2 regions of the Couchioplanes caeruleus genome follow, and region 2 is predicted to be linked to the other one. Evidence: riboswitches for the same ligand, from Rfam matches in the RefSeq annotation. Region 2 holds a riboswitch; the other holds the start of a gene.
The links. Region 2 has a riboswitch for ZMP and ZTP ahead of EDD30_RS36840 (bifunctional 5,10-methylenetetrahydrofolate dehydrogenase/5,10-methenyltetrahydrofolate cyclohydrolase). Riboswitches for the same ligand answer to the same signal wherever they lie in the genome.
Positions count from the first base shown of each region.

Region 1: linked by a shared signal. The riboswitch ahead of EDD30_RS16590 (glycine hydroxymethyltransferase) and the one ahead of EDD30_RS36840 (bifunctional 5,10-methylenetetrahydrofolate dehydrogenase/5,10-methenyltetrahydrofolate cyclohydrolase) in region 2 are both predicted to bind ZMP and ZTP.

Region 1 is NZ_RJKL01000001.1:3,723,439-3,731,100, forward strand. It holds gene EDD30_RS16570 (LacI family DNA-binding transcriptional regulator) at 1-36, opposite strand, end outside; gene EDD30_RS16575 (sugar ABC transporter substrate-binding protein) at 176-1,228, shown strand; gene EDD30_RS16580 (ABC transporter permease) at 1,201-2,253, shown strand; gene EDD30_RS16585 (ATP-binding cassette domain-containing protein) at 2,250-3,035, shown strand; gene EDD30_RS16590 (glycine hydroxymethyltransferase) at 3,121-4,545, opposite strand; ZMP/ZTP riboswitch at 4,565-4,657, opposite strand; gene EDD30_RS16595 (discoidin domain-containing protein) at 4,702-7,662, opposite strand, start outside.
Region 2 is NZ_RJKL01000001.1:8,169,021-8,176,682, reverse strand. It holds gene EDD30_RS36855 (glycosyltransferase family 2 protein) at 1-676, shown strand, start outside; gene EDD30_RS36850 (hypothetical protein) at 792-3,782, shown strand; gene EDD30_RS36845 (DUF1616 domain-containing protein) at 3,788-4,672, shown strand; ZMP/ZTP riboswitch at 4,734-4,815, shown strand; gene EDD30_RS36840 (bifunctional 5,10-methylenetetrahydrofolate dehydrogenase/5,10-methenyltetrahydrofolate cyclohydrolase) at 4,831-5,715, shown strand; gene EDD30_RS36835 (glycoside hydrolase family 26 protein) at 5,845-6,921, opposite strand; gene EDD30_RS36830 (polysaccharide deacetylase family protein) at 6,918-7,662, opposite strand, start outside.

The DNA of each region.
Region 1 (7,662 bases), 4.4 Mb from region 2:
GAGGCTGACGCCCGCGCGGCGGGCGACGTCGTTCATCGTGGGTCGCCCCATCTCTCCCCCACTTGATCACTGAAAGCAACGAACCGAGAACTCATTGTTGACAGTCGATGCCCCGAGTCGTCTACTGCAAGACAACGTTGTCTCTCGATTCCTGCTGAATCGATTTGGAGCAGACATGCGTGGCTCATTGCTGATCAAGAGACGTCTCACACCCGCGCTGGCCGCCGTGACCCTGGTGCTCGGCACGGCGGCCTGCGGCGGCGGTGGATCCGGTGGAGGCGACGACATCGTCGGCCTCATCACCAAGACCGATACGAACCCCTTCTTCGTCAAGATGAAGGAGGGCGCGCAGCAGGCCGCGACGCAGCAGGGCGTGGAACTGCAGTCGTTCGCCGGCAAGCAGGACGGCGACAACGAGGCCCAAGTGCAGGCCATCGAGAACCTCATGTCGTCGGGAGCCAAGGGCTTCCTCATCACGCCGAACGACTCCAAGGCGATCGTCCCGTCCATCGACAAGGCCCGGCAGCAGGGCATGCTCGTCATCGCCCTGGACACGCCCACCGATCCGGCCGACGCCGTCGATGCCACCTTCGCCACCGACAACTACCAGGCCGGCAAGCTCATCGGGCAGTGGGCCAAGGCCAAGTTCGACGCCGAGGGCAAGCAGGCGAAGATCGCCATGTTGGATCTCAACGCCAACCAGGTGTCCGTCGACGTCAAGCGCGACCAGGGGTTCCTCGACGGCTTCGGCATCCCGGTCGGCGATCCCAACCGTATCGGCGACGAGAGCGACCCGCGGATCGTCGGCCACGACGTGACCGACGGCGCCGAGGACGGCGGGCGTACGGCCATGGAGAACCTGCTGCAGAAGGACCCGTCGATCAACCTCGTCTACACGATCAACGAGCCCGCGGCGGCCGGGGCCTACCAGGCGCTGAAGGCCGCCGGCAGGGACAAGGACGTCACCATCGTCTCCGTCGACGGCGGTTGCCCCGGCGTCGACAACGTCGCGAAGGGCATCATCGGCGCGACCTCCATGCAGTTCCCGCTGAAGATGGCGGCGCTGGGCGTCGAGGCCGTGACCGCGTACGCCAAGGACGGCACCAAGCCCACCGCCACCGAGGGCAAGGACTTCGTCGACACCGGCGCCCAATTGATCACCGACGACCCGCAGACCGGCGTGGAGGCCAAGGACTCCGCGTGGGGCAAGCAGAACTGTTGGGGCTGACCATGGCAACCGCCACCGACCACACACCCGACTTCGACGTCAACCGGCACGACTCGCTCGGCCTGCGCGTCCAGCACGTCCTGCACGGCAACCCGGTCCTCGGCCCGCTCGCCGTCCTGATCGTCGCCGTCATCGCCTTCTCGCTGGTCAACACCCGCTTCTTCTCGGCCGCGAACCTGTCGCTGGTGCTGGCCCAGGTGACCGTCATCGCGACGCTCGCCCTCGGTCAGACGCTGGTGATCCTCACCGCCGGCATCGACCTGGCGGCCGGCGCCATCGCGGTCTTCTCGTCGGTCCTGATGGCGAGCTTCTGCACCGACCTCGGCATGCCCGGGATCCCGGCGCTGCTGCTGGGCTTCGCCTGCGGCACGGCGATGGGCGCCCTCAACGGAGCCCTGGTGACCCGGCTCAAACTGCCACCGTTCATTGTCACGCTCGGCACCCTGACCATCTTCTTCTCGCTGAACTCGGTGGTCTCCAAGAGCGAGACGGTCCGCGGCTCCGACATGCCGTCGATCATGACCTGGACCGGCACCACGATCCCGATCGGCGGCTTCCGGCTCACGTACGGATCGATCATCATGCTGGCGCTCTTCGGGTACTTCTTCTACGCGTTGCGCTCCACCGCCTGGGGCAAACACGTCTATGCGACCGGCGACGACATCGAAGCCGCCCGGCTCGCGGGCATCCGTACCAACCGGGTGCTGTTCTCGGTCTACACGCTCGCGGGGCTGCTCTACGCGATCGGCGGCTGGATCCTCATCGGCAGGTTGGCGTCGGCCAGCCCCAACGTCGGCGTGGACTACAACCTCGACTCCATCACCGCCGTCGTGCTCGGCGGCACGAGCCTCTTCGGCGGCCGCGGCGGCGTCCTCGGCACCCTCATCGGCGCCCTGATCGTCGGGGTCTTCCGCAACGGCCTCCAGCTCGCCGGCGTCGAGGTGGTCTGGCAGGGCTTCGCCATCGGCCTGCTCGTCCTCGTCGCGGTCTCCCTCGACCAGTGGATCAGGAAGGTGAAGACATGACCGCGAGCAGGCCCACTCCCGTCCTCGAGGCTCGCGGGCTCACCAAGCGCTACGGCCGGGTCACGGCGATCGAGAGCGGCGACCTGGAGCTCTACCCCGGCGAGATCCTCGCGGTGATCGGCGACAACGGCGCCGGCAAGTCGAGCCTGATCAAGGCGCTGTCCGGGGCGCTGATCCCGGACAGCGGGGAGATCTACCTCGACGGGCAGCGGGTCCATTTCCGCAACCCGATGGAGGCGCGCGAGGCCGGCATCGAGACCGTGTACCAGACCCTGGCCGTCGCGCCGGGCCTCGACATCGCCGACAACCTGTTCCTCGGGCGCGAGCAGCGCCGCACCGGCCCGCTCGGCACGATCTTCCGGATGCTCGACCGCGGGCACATGCGCTCCGAGGCCCGCCGGCACATGTCGGAGCTGGGCATCGGCACCCTGCAGAACATCGGCCAGGCGGTGGAGTCGCTCTCCGGCGGTCAGCGCCAGGCGGTGGCGGTCGCCCGGTCGGCGGCCTTCGGCAGCAGGGTGGTGATCCTCGACGAGCCGACGGCGGCGCTCGGCGTCAAGGAGGGCAACCGCGTCCTCCAGCTCATCCGCGACGTCCGGGACCGCGGCCTGCCGGTGATCCTGATCAGCCACAACATGCCGCACGTCTTCGAGGTGGCCGACCGCATCCACATCCAGCGCCTGGGCCGCCGAGCGACGGTGATCACCCCGAAGTCGCACTCCATGTCGGAGGCGGTCGCCATCATGACCGGCGCCTCCCCGCCGCCGCCCGCGGTGGCCTGAGCCGCCCGCGGTGGCCTGAGCCGTCCGCGGTGGCCTGAGCCGTCCGCGGAACGGGCCCGCCACCGGGCCCGTTCCGCGGATGAACTCAGACGCCCAGGTCGACGCTCGGGTAGAGCGGGAAGCCGGAGAGCAGCTCGCTGGCCTGCTTGCTGATCCGGTCGGCCACGGCGGCGTCCAGGTCGAACTTGGCCTTGGACGCGCCCGCCCTGGTCTGCGACAGGACCGTGTGCATCAGGTCGGCGATCTGGTCCATCTCCGCCGTGCCGAGGCCGCGGGTGGTCAGGGCCGGGGTGCCGACGCGGATGCCGGAGGTGTACCAGGCGCCGTTCGGATCCTGTGGGATCGAGTTGCGGTTGGTGACGATGCCGCTGTCCAGCAGCGCCTGCTCGGCCTGGCGGCCGGTCAGGCCGTACTTGTCGACGTCGACCAGCACGAGGTGGTTGTCGGTGCCGCCGCTGACCACCGTCGCGCCGCGCTTGATCAGGCCCTCGGCGAGTGCCTGGCTGTTGGCGACGATGCGCTGGGCGTAGTCGGCGAACTCCGGGCGCCGGGCCTCGGCAAAGGCGATCGCCTTGGCCGCCATGACGTGGCCGAGCGGCCCGCCGAGGACCATCGGGCAGCCGCGGTCGACCTGGTCGGCGAGCTCCGGCTGGCAGAACACCGCGCCGCCGCGGGGTCCGCGCAGGCTCTTGTGGGTCGTCGTGGTGGCGATGTGGGCGTGCTCGATCGGGTTGAAGTCGCCGGTGAAGACCTTGCCGGCGACCAGGCCCGCGAAGTGCGCCATGTCGACCATGAAGGTCGCGCCCACCTCGTCGGCGATCTCGCGCATGATCCGGAAGTTCACCTTGCGGGGATACGCCGAGTAGCCGCCCACGATGATCAGGGGCTTGAACTCGCGCGCCGACTCCCGCAGTGCGGCGTAGTCGATCTGGCCGGTGGCCGGGTCCACGCCGTAGCTGCGCTGGTCGAACATCTTGCCGGAGATGTTGGGGCGGAAGCCGTGGGTGAGGTGGCCGCCCGCGTCGAGCGACATGCCCAGCATGCGCTGGTTGCCGAACGCCTGCCGCAGCTCGGCCCACTCGGCGTCGGTGAGGTCGTTGACGTTGCGCTTCTGCACCTTCGCCAGCGCCGGGGCCTCGACCCGGTCGGCCAGCACGGCCCAGTAGGCGACGAGGTTGGCGTCGATGCCGGAGTGCGGCTGCACGTACGCGTACGGAGCGCCGAACAGCGCCTTGGCGTGCTCGACGGCGACCGACTCGACGGTGTCGACGTTCTGGCAGCCGGCGTAGAAGCGGCGGCCGATCGTGCCCTCGGCGTACTTGTCGGAAAGCCAGTTACCCATCGCCAGCAGCACGGCGGGGGACGCGTAGTTCTCGGACGCGATCAGCTTGAGGGACTCCCGCTGATCGTGCAGCTCCTTGGCGATCGCATCGGCGATCCGGGGCTCGACGGCGCGCACGGCGTCCAGCGCGGCGCGAAAAGCGGTCGATTCGGCGTTGAGCTCAGACATCGGACCTCCCTATCACAGGTGATGAGGCCCAGGCGCACGGCGGTCACCCCGAGTGGGTGGGACCGCTCCCCGATGGTCATCCATCTTCAACGCGCCAGTCACGGCCCGCCGACGAGCATACCGGCGACCGGCACGAAGGTCACATCCCGCCGGAGCTCAGGTGATCGCGAGGTGCACCAGCTCGGCGTCGCCCGGACGCCAGCCCTCGACCACCACGGCGACGTACCGCGCCCGGGCGCCCAGCGGGCCGTACACGCGGCCGTCCGGGGAGGCTTCCAGCCGGTGCGGCCGCCGCCGGCCGCGCGTCCAGGTGAGCCGCACCTTCGCGACGGCGGTCACCGAGCCGAGGTCGACCACCATGCGCCCCGCGGCGCCCGGCCGCCACGATGTCGCCGGGTCGCCGTCGACCGCGCGGTGCGGGGACGTCATTCCCGGGGGCAGCGGCGAGGTCGGGAAGGTCGTCCGGCCCCGGGCGAGGTCGGCGGTCGGCGTCACCGGGGCGCCCGGCACCGACACGCTGCGGGACTTGCCGGCGGGCACGCGTACGGTCTCCGACCAGGTCCCCTTGCGCAGCGTGACCACCGCCCGGCGCGTCGCCGGAGCGGTGACGGTGAGGTGATGGGAGTCCCTGACCAGGAACCGGGTGCCCGGCGGCGGGTCGCCGGCCAGGGTGAAGCGCGGCGGTTCCACCCGGGCGGTGCCGCCGTCCAGGCTGACCGTCCATTCGAGTCCCCACTTGGTGAGCACCTGCTCGCCGCGGTAGAGCGTGCGCCGGGCGGGAAGGCGTACGGTCACGTCCCGAGCCGCAGCCGCGGAGAGATTGAAGACGCTCAGGTGGCCGTCCGCGTCGCTGACCGAGAGCCCCTTCGCGGTCGGCAGCGTCCGGGCGGCGGCCCGGGCGAGGTTCGTGCGGCCGCCGGCGTACCCCTCGATGATCGGCGCCGGCGCGCGGACCTCGGTCGCCGTCACCGTGATCCGTCCGTCGCCGCCGTGGGTCACGATTCCGGCGCGCCCGTCGATGCCGACCCAGCGCGCGGCGGTGCGGGTCTGCGGGACCTCTGCCGCGTCTGTCCAGGTCACGCCGTCGGTCGAGGTCTGGATGGCGAACCTTCTGCCGTACGCGGCATCCCAGGCGATGCGGGCACCGGCGACCCGGACCGCCGAGCCGAGGTCCACGGCGATCCAACTGTCGGCCCGGCCGCGCTCCTCGGGTGCGACCGCCCAGCGGGTCTGCGGATTGCCGTCGGTGGCGTGGCGCGAGGGGCTGTAGGGGTCGCTCGAGGAGGCGGTCGGCATCGCGCCCTGGGCGAGGTCGGCGCCGGTCACGTCGAGGACCGCGAAGGACCAGAGGGCGTATCCGTCCGGAGTGGCCGGTTCGCGACCGAGCATGCGCACGTACCGGGCCTTGCGCGGGGTGAACGTGATGTCGCCGATCATCTCGTCGGGCAGCTCGGCCCGGCCGCCGGCGAACGTGAAGGTGCGGGCGCCGTCAAGCCCGGGGATGCCCGGCATGGCGAAGGTGAAGAGGGTGAGGCCGCCCTCGCCGGGCAGGCCGGTGCTGGCATAGACGACGGTGCCGGTCGGCAGCGTGGTGAAGCCCGCGTAGCCGCCGTTCACGGCGAGGACGGTCGCGGTCGCGTCGACGCCGTCGCGAATCTTCCGGTACGCCTTCGTCCAATGGCTCGACGGCGTGACCCTGGCGGGTAGGAACGCCGGGACGCGCGTGTCGACGAGCCAGTGGTCGTGGTTCGGCTGCCAGAGGAACGTGACGAAGTCCGGCTTGGTGACCGCCGCGGCGAAGGCGGTCGCCGACTGGTGCGCGGTGAGGCCGACGTCGCCGCCGAAGTCGCGGGTGCCGGCGGCGCGGCGGAAGAACTGCTCCCGGGTGACCGGCGGCACCGGCGTGGTGCGCAGCTTGTGAAAGAGGTACGCGATGGCAAGCTCGGCCCGCGCCTCGGGCTCGTGCTTCTCCTCGCCGCCGAACTTCGTGAGCCGGTATGCGGGGGCGAAGCGCAGGTACGGCATCAGGCGCTCGGCGAGATCCGCCTCGGCGCGCGCCGCGTCCCGGTCGCCCAGGACCTGGGCCAGGAACGCGAGCGGGAGGACGTCGCGGCCGTACAGGTGGTAGCGGTCCGCGGCCATCGGCTGCACCGGCTCGCCCGCGTCGCTGGCCAGCAACCGCAGGGTGCGCCAGAGCTGATCGCCGTTGGGCTGGCGGGTCAGCACCTCGGGAACCTTGCGGCCGGCGATCAGGAAGTGGATGGCCGCGCGGCCGGCCGTACGCCACAGCTCGGCCTGGTGGTGCGGATCGGCGGACTTGTGCCGCTCGACGATGAACGTGTCGTGCAGGTTGTGCGCGCTGCTGAGCCGGTCGATCCGCTCGCCGTCGAGCACCGTGGGGTTGGCCCGGTCGGCCTCCGGCAGGGCGCTGGCGTTGGTGGCCCAGAAACGCAGGCGCGCCCGCCAGGCCGCGGCGGACTGGGCGTCGGTGGTCCAGGCGATACCGGGCGCGAGGGCCTCCACCAGGACGCCCATCTCCGCGAGCTTGGTGTCGCCGCGCCATCCGCCGTCGGTGCCGTTGGGCCCCCAGTCGCCGCTCATCGGATCGTTCCCGGCGTTGAGCTGGTACGCGTACGCGGCCTGCCCCTCGGCGATCCGCTGCACGTTGCCCTGGGTGGCGGGGTCGAGATCGGTCCACAACAGCCGGGCGGCGAGCACGAGGTAGAGCTCGACGGTGGAGTCCCCGAGGAGCCGGCGCCCCCACTCGGTGCCGCCGGCAAGCTGGTTGGAGGCGGCACAGCGCTTGATCGTCGCGACCGTCCTGGCGCGCAGCGTCGCGGCGTCGACGCCGGCGAGCCGGGAGTCGTAGTCCTTCATACCCAGCAGGACCGCGTTGCCCAGCACGGCCGCGAAGCGGAAGTCGGCCGCCTTGTACGCGCCGATCGCGGGATCCCACTGCTCCTCGACCCACCGGGTGTGCACGTGCAACACCTCGCGGTAGATCTTCGCCACGGAGTCGCCCCGGGCCGGCGCCGCCACCGCCGGTGCGGACGCGACCGTGCCGGTCAGGCCGCCGATTCCGGCCAGCGCCAGCAATCGGCGGCGGGACAGAGCGAA
Region 2 (7,662 bases):
GCTCGCCGAGGTCGCCCGGGCGCTGGCCGACCACCCCGAGGCCGACGTGGTCTCCGGAGTGATCGTCCCGGCCGAGCTGGAGACGCAGGCGCAACTCTGGTTCGAGCAGTTCGGCGGGCACAGCAAGGGCCGCGGGTTCAAGCCGGACGTGTTCAGCCCGGCGACGGCGCACATCCAGAGCCCGCTGTACCCGCTGCCGCCGTTCGGCACCGGCGCGAACATGACCTTCCGCCCCGGCGTCATCGAGCGCATCGGCGGCTGGGACACCGCCCTGGGCGCGGGCACCCCGGCCATGGGCTCCGAGGACACCCTCGCCTTCACCCAGGTGCTGGTCGGTGGCGGCACGATCGTCTACCAGCCCACCGCGGTCACCCACCACTACCACCGGCGTGACCTCGAGGGGCTGCACAAGCAGATGGTCGGGTACGGCGCCGGGCTCACCGCCGCGTACACGAGCCTGCTGATGAAGCGCCCCGGCCTGCTGTGGCCGCTGCTCAGGCTCGCCCCGGGCGCGCTGCGGGACCTGACGAGCAAGGACAGCCTGCGCGTGTCGACGCTGCGCGAGGACTTCCCGCGCGAGCTGCTGACCGCCAACCGGCGGGGCATGCTCGCCGGTCCGCGGGCGTACCTGAAGGGACGGCGGGCGGCTCGGGCCAAGGCCCGGAGCGGCCGCTGATCGTGGTGACTCCGCCGTTCCCCGGACAGTCGTCCGCCCACCGGGCATTCTCGGTACATATATGGCGAACGGCGGGTGTCCGGCACGCCGCCGGCTCGCGGGGCGGGGCGGGGGCATGCTGACCGCGCCCGACCCGAGACCGGAGGGGCCGGTGCTGCGGCCGGCCGTACCCACCACGACCCCGCACCCCGCGGCCCCGAGCGACGAGAACCGGTCGTCCGGGGCCCCCGACCACGCCCGGGAGGCCGCAACCATGGCTGACCAGCGCGCGGCCGAGCCGGCGCGAGCCACGGACGACGACCGCTCGCGACCCGCCACGCCTCGGCTCCGCCCCGGCGTGCCCGAGAAGGCGGGCCACCCGGCCGACCTCCAGACCACCTCGGGGGTGCCGAAGAGACCCATCTCCACGGTCGAGGCATCCCAGAAAAAGGACACCGAGGGACAGAAGGGCGCCGACCCTGCACCTGAGGTGAAGGTTGAGGGTGACAAGTCTCCACCTGAAGTAGAGGGTGAGAGCGACCCCGACGAGACCGTCCTGATCACGCTGCCTACGACCCCGGAGAAGACCACACCGCCTCCGTCCGGCGACGGCGACCAGGACGAGCCGGAAACCCCGGACAACGCCGACGAGGCGGACGAGGCAGACCAGCCGGAGGACGCCGACGAGGCGGACAAGCCGGAAGACGACGCCGACGACGCCGACGAGGCGGACGAGGCGGACAAGCCGGAAGACGCTTCCGTAGCCGACGCCGACGACGCCGACGAGGCGGACGAGGCGGACAAGCCGGAAGACGCTTCCGTAGCCGACGCCGACGAGGCGGACGAGGCGGACAAGCCGGAAGACGACGCCGACGACGCCGAGGCGGACGACGCCGGTGACGCGGACAAGCCGGAAGACCCGGACGAGACGATGGTGCTGAGGACGCGGCCCGGGGAGCCGGCGTCCGCCGCGAAGGACACACCGACCGCCTCCGCCGACGACACCATCGTGCTGCCTCCTTCGAAGCCCGCCGCGCCACCAGAGACGGACAAGGCGGCGGAACCGGAGAAGGCCGGCGACAAGGAAGCGCCGCGGAACACGGCCGACGACACGGTGGTCGTCCTGTCTCGGCCCGCCGACGAGACCGTCGCGATTCCCGCCGCGGTTCTCGCCCCGCCCGCCGACCCGACGGTCACCGCGATCATCCCGGTCGTGCCGGGACGCAAGGGCGGCATGCGCAGTTGGCTGCCCGGCGGGCCCAGCCCCGCCCGGGCCCCGAAGCCGGCGCGCCCCCGCCGGGAACCGCTGGACCTCGGCCACGCGCCGGCGGTACTGATGATCTCGGCGCTGGGCGTGCTCATGGTCGCCCTCGCGTACGCCGGCGGCCGGATCGGCACCGGCAACGCGCAGTTCGCGTACTGGGTGGGTCAGGTCGTGGTCTTCACCCCGGTCGTGGTCCGGCTGCTCAGCCGCCGCATGGCCGGCGTGGCCGAGTCGTTCCTGCTGGTCATGGGCCTGGCACTGCACCAGTACCTGCTGAAGTGGATGTACAGCCCGGACCAGTTCCGGTTCCCGGACGAGCTGCAGCACTGGCTCGCGACGACGATCATCGTGGAGTCCGGCGACCTGTTCCGGCCGAACCCCGCCCTGCCGCCGGCGGTGCACTTCCCCGGGCTGGCCGAGATGGGCGCCGCGGTCACCTCGATGACCGGCCTGTCGGTGACGGCGGCCGGGGTCGTCGTCGCGGGCGTCGCGCATCTGGTCTTCGTCGCCGTGCTGTTCGCCGCGGTGCTGCGGGCGAGCAACTCCCCCGCGGTCGCCGGAGTCTGCTGCGTCACGTACGCGACCGCGCTGCACTATCTCTTCTTCAACTCGATGTTCCTGTACCAGACCGCCGCGCTGCCGTTCTTCATGCTGACGATCTGGGCGATCCGGCGGTGGCGCACGGGGGGCGGCCCGGCGTTCGTGGCGCTGGCGGTGGGCTCCATCGCGCTGACCACGGTCAGCCACCACATCACCGCCTTCGCGCTGGTGCTCACGCTGCTCCTGCTCGCCGCGTCCGAGCTGATCGTGCAGCGGCCCCGGCGCTGGAGCGCGCTGATCATGCCCGCGGCGGCGGTGGTCGTGGTGGCGGCGTGGATGCTCACCGTGGCGCAGGACGTGCTCGGCTACCTCGAGGCACCGATCGAGCAGGTCGGGCAGACCATCTCCAACCTGCTCAGCGGTCGCGAGGAGGCCTCCTCCACCACGGCGGCGGTCAGCATCGGGCAACTCGTCGTGCAGGGCACCGGCCTGCTCGGGCTCTTCGTGCTCTACGTCGCCCTGGTCCGCGACATGATCCACCGGCACGACCGGGACCACTGGCGGTGGGCGGCCGTCGTCGGCGGCGCCATCTTCTTCGCCGGCAACGGGGTGCGCTTCCTCGGGCAGAACGGCCCCGAGATCGCCGGGCGGCTCTCCACCTTCACGTACGTGCCGATATCCATCCTGGCGGCGATCGCCCTGGTCCGGGGAGTGCAGCTCATCCCCGCGAAGGACGCCGAGGGGCACCGGTGGCGGGCCGCCGCGCCCGCGATCGACGTGGTCGCCCCGAGTAGCTGGAACCTCTACAGCCGGGTCGCCGCCGGCTCCGCGATGATCACCCTGCTGATGATCGGCGCCAGGGCGGGCGGCTGGCCGCCACTGCAGTCGATCCTGCCGGGGCCGTACCTGGCCGGCGGCTTCGAGCGGTCCGTCGACGCGTACGGGATGGACGCCGCCGAGTGGCAGCGTCGGGCGCTGGGCCCGGGCAACCGGGTCGGCGGCGACGTCACGTCGGTGTCGCTGGCTTCCACCTACGGCCGGCAGGATCCGGTGCGCGAGGTCGGACCGCTCTACTACGCCGACGAGTGGGGCCTGGCGCAGGAGCAGTTCGCCGACGGCCTGGGGCTGCAGTACCTGGTCGTGGACCGGCGGCTGTCGGAGCAGCTTCCGGAGGGCGAGGCCTACTTCGAGAACGACCCGAACGCGGGCTCCATCACCCGGCCGCTGACCGCCACGCAGATCTTCAAGTTCGACGCGCTGCTCGAGGTCGACCGGCTCTACGACAACGGCACCGTTCGCGTCTACCGCATGGGGGTCCAGTGAACGCGATGCTCACCCGCGTGCTCGCGGTGCTGACCGTGGCGGCCGGCGCCGCCGTGCTCGCCGGGCCGGGCCCGCTGCCCGTGGCCGGCGGGCTGCTGCTGGGCTTCGTGCTGCCCGGCATGGCGCTGACCGGGGCGCTGTTCTCCGGCCGTGCGCTCTCCTCGGTCGAGCGCACCCTGCTGGCCCCGGCGCTCAGCCTGGGCGTGCTGGTCGTCGCCGGGCTGGCGATCCATCTGACGGGCGCCGACCTGGACCGGTTGTCGTGGACGCTCGCCACGGCGGGCGTCACGCTGGCGGCCCTGCTCGTGACGGTGCTGCGGCCGGGACAGGCCGCCGTGGCGCCGCCCGCCGAGGAGGAGACCGCGCCGGCAGGCGCGACGGCGCCGAGCCTGCGGCTCTCCGCGCAGGACGCGGAGGCGGCGGCCGAGCAGCACACGATCGTCATGACCGTGGCGCCGGCCGGGACCGAGCTGGAGACGGCCGCGACGGAGAAGTCCCGGCGCCTGCGCCTGGTGCGGCAACTCCTGCCGCTTTCACTGGTGCTGGCGATCCTCGTCGGGGCGAGCTGGCTGTCCTTCGGCACGTCGCGGGAGCTGTACGACACGGCGGTGACCGCGCTGTCGGCGACGCCGTCGGGGCCGGTGGACTCACGAGGCAACCGGACCGTGGCGGTGTCGGCGACGGGGCTGCTCGCCGAGGACGCCCCGTACACGCTGACGGTGACCGGGACGCGCGGGACCGCGCCGTCGCGCCTGGTCGTCACGGTGGGCGCCGACGGCACCTGGAGCGAGAGTCTGAGCCTGCCGGGCGACCAGCGGATAACCGTGAACCTCTTCCGGGCCGGTGACACCACGGCCTACCGGACACTGCACATCAGCGCCGTCGAATAGGGTCTCACCGCCACCGCGGGGTGACTCGTTCCGAGCCGCTCGCCGGGGCACGGCATACTGGTCCGCGTCACGCGACTGGCGGCATCGAGGATGGACCACCATCGGGGAGCTCGTCGTGGGCGCCGTCCGCCTGGGTGCCCACGGTCTGGGAGACGCGCATGTCCGAAACCCCTCCGGCGCCCGCTCACGAGGCACGGTCGCTGCCCGGCAAGCCCGTCGCCGACGCCGTCCTGGCCGACGTGGCACGGCGGGTGGCGAAGCTGCGCGAGGGTGGCGTACAGCCCTCGCTGGCCACCATCCTGGTCGGCGACGACGACGCCAGCGCCGGCTACATCCGGATCAAGCAGCGCCAGGCCGCCGAGCTCGGCTTCGTCTCGCCCCACGAGCACCTTCCGGCCGGCGCCACCCAGGACGACCTGCACCGGGTGATCGACCGGCTGAACGCCGACCCGGCCGTGCACGCCCTGCTGATCCAGTACCCACCGCCGGCCCACATCGACTACGACACCGCGCTGATGACCGTGGACCCCGACAAGGACGTCGACGGCATGCACCCGCTCAACCTGGGTCGGCTGTCCGTCGGACTGCCCGGGCCGCGGCCCTGCACACCGGCCGGCATCGAGGCGCTGCTGGCCCACTACGAGATCCCGGTGGCCGGTCACGAGGTGGTCATCCTGGGCCGGGGCGCCACCATCGGCCGTCCGCTGGCCATGCTGCTGTCGCAGAAGCGCCCGACCGCCAACGCCGCCGTGACCGTGGTCCACACCGGGGTGCCGGACTGGCAGCGCTACACCCGGCGCGCCGACATCCTGGTCGCCGCCGCGGGCGTGCCCGGCATCATCCAGCCCGAGCACGTACGGCCCGGTGCGACCGTCATCGGCGCGGGGGTGCGCTACGAGGGCCGCAAGCTGCTGCCCGATGTGGCGGAGGAGGTCGCCCGGGTGGCGGGCGCGCTGACTCCGCGGGTCGGCGGCGTCGGCCCGACGACGGTGGCGATGCTGTTCCGCAACGCGGTCGAGGCGGCCGAGAAGGCCACCCGCTGAGCAACGCCGGCCCCGGTCGCCGCAAGCTCGGGCCGTCAAGGCCGTCAAGGCCGTCAAGGCCGTCAAGGCCGTCAAGGCCGTCGGGGCCGTCAAGGCCGTCGGGGCCGTCAAGGCCGTCGGGGCCGCTTGTCAGCCGCTGAAGCGGGCGCTCTTCGCCATCGCCACGTACGCGGCCAGCGACGCGGCGTCGGTGTCCACGCGCCACTTCTCCGTGTACCCGGGGTGGGTGTCGGTGTCGAACCAGGCCACGCCGCCCACCGCCGGGTGCCCCTCGACCCAGCGGGCGAACAGCGAGATCCAGTCCGCCTTGGTCCGGCCACCGCGGTCCACCGAGCCCACCTCGGTGATCAGGATGGGCTTGCGGGCCGCGTACGAGCGGTAGATCGGGCTGAACAGCGTCTCCGGCGTCTCGCGACGCAGGTTGTAGCCGGAGACGCCGACCCAGTCGACGTACTTGTCGCCGGGGTACAGCGCCGCGATCGTGTTCCAGTCGGCGATCGGCGAGGAGTTCCAGTTCGGGCTCCACACCCAGGCGACGTTCGTGGCGCCCTCCTTGGCGAAGATGTCGTGCATCCGCCGCCAGGACTGGATGTAGCCGGCCGGGTTCTTGCCGTTGCGCGCGGGTGACCAGTCGTACCAGTCGCCGTTCATCTCCCAGCCCCAGCGCAGGAGCACCGGCCGGCCCAGGCTCTTGAGCCGGCGGGCGGCCCGGGCGATCAGCTCATCGCTGGCACCGGAGGTGATGTCGCTGTATGCGGTCCCCCGCCAGGAGACCATCGGAACCGCCTGGGCGGGCAGCCCCTCGATGGAGGTGGGCAGCAGGTCGGGCCAGTCGTAGAAGACGTGCACGATCCGCTCTTCCCGGCCGGTCTGCTGCCGGCGCAGCGCCTGCGACTGGGTCGCGGTCTTGCCGGACAGGGAGAGGTACGCGCCCAGCATGGCCTTGCCCGGCACGAACGGCACCGGCCCGCCGCCCTCGGTGACAACCTTCGGCGGGGCGCTCGCCGAGGCCGGCGTTCCTGCGGTCCGCCCGGGCGAGGTGGTGGCCTCGGCCGCGGTGTCGTCCGAGCGGAACTGCTGCGCGCCGACGATCGCCGCGGGCACCGCCGCCAGGCCGACGAGGCCGAGCAGGTGCCGCCGGGTCAGCGTGCGGCCGGGGGCGCGGCGTGTGCCGCGGTGGGTGGGATTGCGGTGGACCGGGCTCATGTCAGGTTCCGTCCGGCGGCGCGGGCGATCCGGCGCACCACCCGCCATCCGGGCTGGGCGAGCTGCTTGAGCCGCGGCACCAGCGGCGAGCCGCCCCCGGCCACCAGGGCCACGAGGTCGGCGCCGGTCATGTCCGGGGTCGGCTGCAACCGGGGTACGGCGAACCGCCGCTCGCCCGGCGTGTGCAGGCGCCGGCCCACCTCGGTGGCGTTGTCGTGCCCGGCGGCCAGCACCGCGGCGCGGACCTTGGCGCCGTTGTAGCCGTGCGGGTAGGCGAAGCTGCGCACCCGCCGGCCGAGGCGCTGCTCCAGCTCGTCCTTGCTGCGCGTCGTCTCCTCGCGCAGCTCGGCGGCGCTCAGCACGTCGAGCGGGTGGTGGATCAGGCTGTGGTTGCCGATCTCGATGCCGGCCTCGGCCACCTCGGCCAGCTCGTCCCAGGTCAGCAGCTTGCCGAAGTCGGGCGACCAGCGGCCCAGCCAGTCGGCGTACGCGCCGAGGTGCCCGACCGAGGCGTAGAGCGTGGCGCCCGCGCCGACCTCGGCGAGCACGGGCACGGCCTCGGTGAGGAAGTCGCGGTAGCCGTCGTCGAAGGTCACCGCGAGAAGCTTGTCGGTGCATCCCTGTTCGAGCAGGTCGAGAGCCTCGGTGAGCCCGACGAGCCGGTAGCCGGCCGCGGTCAGCGCGGAGAGCTGCTCGGCGAGACGCTTGCGGGGCACCGCCAGGTCGCGCATCGGACCGGCG